2 regions of the Shewanella sp. SP1S2-4 genome follow, and region 1 is predicted to be linked to the other one. Evidence: predicted binding sites of a transcription regulator. Region 1 holds the regulator's gene; the other holds the start of a gene.
What was found. The regulator ArgR, encoded in region 1, controls arginine synthesis, uptake and breakdown. The targets are predictions, from matches to a motif close to ANTGAATANNTATTCANT.

Region 1 (2,204 bases):
ACCGTAAGGCAGTACTTTTTCAATACCGTTTTTGCCTAACAGCACAGGTTGTGCGAAGAACTCTGCGTGCTCGCTGCCGCCGTCAACATAGGCGCATTCAACGATGTTAGCTTCGCCTTGCAGACCACGAACCAAAGACAGACCGAAACGGCAAGCCGCTTGACCCATAGACAGAGTCGCGCTACCGCCACCGGCTTTAGCTTCAACCACTTCTGTACCCGCGTTTTGGATGCGAGTAGTCAGACTTGCCACTTCTTCATCAGTGAAAGTCGCGCCTTCAACTTGAGACAATAATGGCAGAATGGTCACGCCGCTGTGGCCGCCGATCACATTCACTTTAACGTCAGCAACGTTCAGGCCTTTTAATTCGGCGATGAAGGTTTCAGAACGGATCACGTCTAATGTCGTGATACCGAACAGACGGTTCTTATCGTAAACACCCGCTTTTTTCATCACTTCTGCAGCGATAGCGACAGTCGTGTTGACTGGGTTAGTGATAATGCCAACCAAAGCCGTAGGGCAAGTTGCCGCTACTTTTTCGATCAGGTTGCGAACGATACCGGCATTGATATTGAACAGATCTGAACGATCCATACCAGGCTTACGCGCAACACCAGCAGAAATTAGAACAACGTCAGCACCCACTAGGGCAGGCGTTGGATCTTCACCAGCAAAACCTTTGATTTCAACAGCAGTAGGGATGTGGCTCAAGTCAACCGCAACACCCGGAGTAACCGGTGCGATATCATATAGAGACAAATGTGAACCCGCAGGCAGTTGAGTTTTTAACAGTAGGGCAAGAGCCTGGCCGATACCACCAGCAGCACCAAGTACAGCAACTTTCATAGTTATCTCCGTTATTTCTCGGATATGTGTGACATGGATCTAATTTACGTTGGCGTCACATTACTGGAATGTCACAACAATTTCAATTATCCCTTAGTCGTGGGACAAAAGAATTCCGGAATAACTTAGAAGCAATGTAGAACAATTACTCAAATTGGTATTTTTAAGCCCCCAGCAAACGCTTAACCACAGGGAGTTAGTGAATTTTTATTCAACCAATCTGGTTATTTGTTGACAATTTTTCTAAAAATATTCAAAATGGGCCTGTTTTTTTGAATAACGAATAATAATATTATGCAAACGACCAAGAATCAGGATGACCTTGTTAGAATTTTTAAGTCGATTTTAAAAGAAGAGCGCTTTGGCTCTCAAAGTGAAATCGTCACCGCCTTGCAAGCTGAAGGCTTTGGTAATATTAACCAATCAAAAGTATCACGCATGCTCAGCAAGTTCGGCGCAGTGCGGACTCGCAACGCTAAGCAAGAGATGGTGTATTGCTTGCCGGCCGAATTAGGCGTACCAACCGCGGGTAGCCCGCTGAAGAATTTGGTACTCGATGTCGATCATAACCAAGCGATGATCGTCGTGCGAACTAGTCCTGGTGCCGCGCAGCTGATTGCCCGTTTATTGGATTCTATCGGTAAACCAGAAGGCATTTTGGGCACAATTGCTGGTGATGACACTATCTTTATTTGTCCATCGAGCATCCAAGATATCGCCGATACCTTAGAAACCATCAAATCTTTATTCAATTACGCAGAATAAAAAAACAGGTCAGCTTGCTGACCTGTTCTATTTCATCTGTACGCATTTCTGTCCAATCTTGCGCTGATTATTTGGCCATTGTCCCGATTACGTTACACATTTAAGCCAATCTCTCGCTCACCGATGTTTATACGCTAAGGTCAGTAAGCCACACTGATGCGCTGATTTACATGAGTGCCCTGTTCGGCTTCATCTAACATGGCTTTAGCGTAATCTGTAACAGAAATGCGGCTGCGACCATTGGCATCGGTAAAGAAGCTGTCGCCACCAAGGCGATATGGGCCTTCACTCTCACCAGGATAAATCTCAGCGGCTGGGCTCACAAAGGTCCAATTAATTGCAGTTTGCGCCGCACGGAATACCTGCAAAGCTTCACCCTGAGCTAACGCTTCATCTTTATATGCTGCGGGAAAATCTGGGCTAGAAACCAGAGTCACACCCGGTGCCACTTCTAAACTCCCTGCACCACCAACCCACAATAAACGTGGCACCTTAGCGTTAGGCAGCACATCCAGTAAATGCTGAACCGTACTCGCCACTAGGTCATGATTTTGTTGTGCGCGGCCACCAACAGCGGCAATGACAACATCTAC
Region 2 (2,204 bases), on a different contig from region 1:
TATTATGTCAATAAAAATGCCAGCGCTAATATGAGTACTAGGCTGGCATTGATTGGATTGATTTAGAACGGCTTAGAGATCGAGCGCGAGAATTTTGGAGCGGCGTTGATAGTTATACAACTGCTTTTTCTTCTGTGGCAGTGCTTCAACATCTTCAATCACAAAACCATGCTCGAGGAACCAGTGAATGCTCCGAGTTGTCAGCGCAAACAAGCGTGAATAGCCGCGGTTTCTGGCCTGATTGATAATGTTCTTCAGCAGTAAGCTCCCTCTGTCGGCATCGCGATAATCGGGATGCACCACCAAACAGGCAAACTCGCCCGCATTGTCCTCTTCAAAAGGATAGAGCGCAGCGCAACCAATCACTAAACCATCACGTTCAATCAACATGAACTGTTCGATTTCAATCTCAAGCTGCTCACGACTACGACGCACCAGAATGCCTTGTTCCTCCAATGGACGGATAAGGTTCAACACACCGCCAATATCGGCGATTGACGCACAGCGTAAACGCTCAGCACTCTCAGTGACGATTTGTGTGCCTATCCCTTCGCGGGAAAACAGCTCTTGTAGTAAAGCACCATCTTCAAGGTAGCTAACTAAATGACAACGTGGCACACCATTGCGGCAAGCATCGATACTGGCTTTCAAAAAAGCCATAGTGCCAATGCAGGCAGAACCTTGCTCGGCCAGCTTGTTCATGATGTTTTGCGCATCGTTCGGCATCAACTCGGCAATGACATCGCCATTGCGATCGAGAATACCGTTCTGTGAGCTAAAACCGATCATCTTATCTGCTTTGAGTTTGATCGCCACTTGAGTCGCGATTTCCTCGGCGGTGAGATTAAAACTTTCACCCGTCACAGAAGCCGCAATCGGCCCCATCAACACGATGCAGTGGTTATCGAGCTGACGTTTTAAGCCTTGCACATCGATACGACGAACTTTACCGCTTAAACAAAAATCCACCCCATTGTCGACACCAAGAGGTTGAGCAATCACAAAATTTCCGCTCACTAAGTTAATTTGCGCGCCTTGCATCGGCGTATTACTTAAGCTCATGGATAAACGCGCTGTGATATCAAATTGCAGTGCACCCGCAACTTGCTTGATCACTTTGAGCGAGTCTTCATCCGTGATACGCACACCTTCGTGGTAGGCAGGTTCAATACCGTTGACGGCTAATGCAGCATCAATCTGCGGTCTAGCGCCATACACTAACACCACTTTAATCCCTAAACTGTGCAGCAGGGCGACATCATTTAAGATGGCGCGGAAGTGATTTTGAGCCAAAGCTTCACCACCCAGCATGACCACAAAAGTTTTACCTCTGTGAGCATTAACATAGGGGGCAGAGTGACGAAATCCATCAACCAGTTCAGTGGTACGCACGCGTTATTTACACCTCATTTTTGAGCTGGCAGCGTCACTATGACATGCCAGGAATGAATCGCTAACTTTCGCGTATGGTATTGCATTTTAATTCACATATAAAGAATTTATTCTCACTAAAGTGCAGTTTTTATGATTTAAAGTGCTTAGAGCTGCACTATTTTATATTTTCAGCAAGTGTTCACACTTTTTTAACTTTGCAGGGGAGGATTCCGTGGCTTAAGTTTGCGAGGCCATTATCTCAACTTGATGACTAACCACTAAAAAATGCGCAAAAAAAAGCCCCTTAAATAAGGGGCTTTTCTCGAAACACTAACCAAGGATTACTTGATTTTTGCTTCTTTGTAGATAACGTGCTGACGAATAACTGGATCAAATTTTTTGATTTCCATTTTTTCAGGCATGTTACGCTTGTTTTTTTCAGTTGTGTAGAAGTGACCAGTTTTAGCTGTAGAAACTAATTTGATCTTCTCACGATTACCTTTAGCTTTAGCCATGATCTATTATACCTTCTCGCCACGAGCACGAAGTTCAGCAACAACAACTTCGATACCTTTTTTGTCGATCAGACGAATACCTTTAGTAGATACACGTAACTGTACGAAACGCTTTTCTTCTTCTAACCAAAAACGGTGGTTTTGTAGGTTAGGTAAAAAACGACGACGGGTCGCGTTTTTTGCGTGCGAACGGTTGTTACCAACCATCGGCTTCTTGCCAGTAACTTGGCATACTCTTGACATGTCAATCTTCTCCAAAAACAATTTTAACGCTCGAGCATTAATGTGCCTCGTATGGCCGTCGCCCGAGGCACA

Region 2: a site for ArgR is predicted at 1,472-1,489, ahead of argA (amino-acid N-acetyltransferase). Genes of this name have one in related genera too.

The regions. Positions count from the first base shown of each region.
Region 1 is NZ_JAUOET010000002.1:274,573-276,776, reverse strand. Features, by position in the region: gene mdh (malate dehydrogenase) at 1-846, opposite strand, end outside; gene argR (transcriptional regulator ArgR) at 1,141-1,611, shown strand; gene Q4Q52_RS03410 (NAD(P)-dependent oxidoreductase) at 1,752-2,204, opposite strand, start outside.
Region 2 is NZ_JAUOET010000009.1:38,051-40,254, forward strand. Features, by position in the region: gene argA (amino-acid N-acetyltransferase) at 73-1,392, opposite strand; gene rpmG (50S ribosomal protein L33) at 1,716-1,889, opposite strand; gene rpmB (50S ribosomal protein L28) at 1,896-2,132, opposite strand.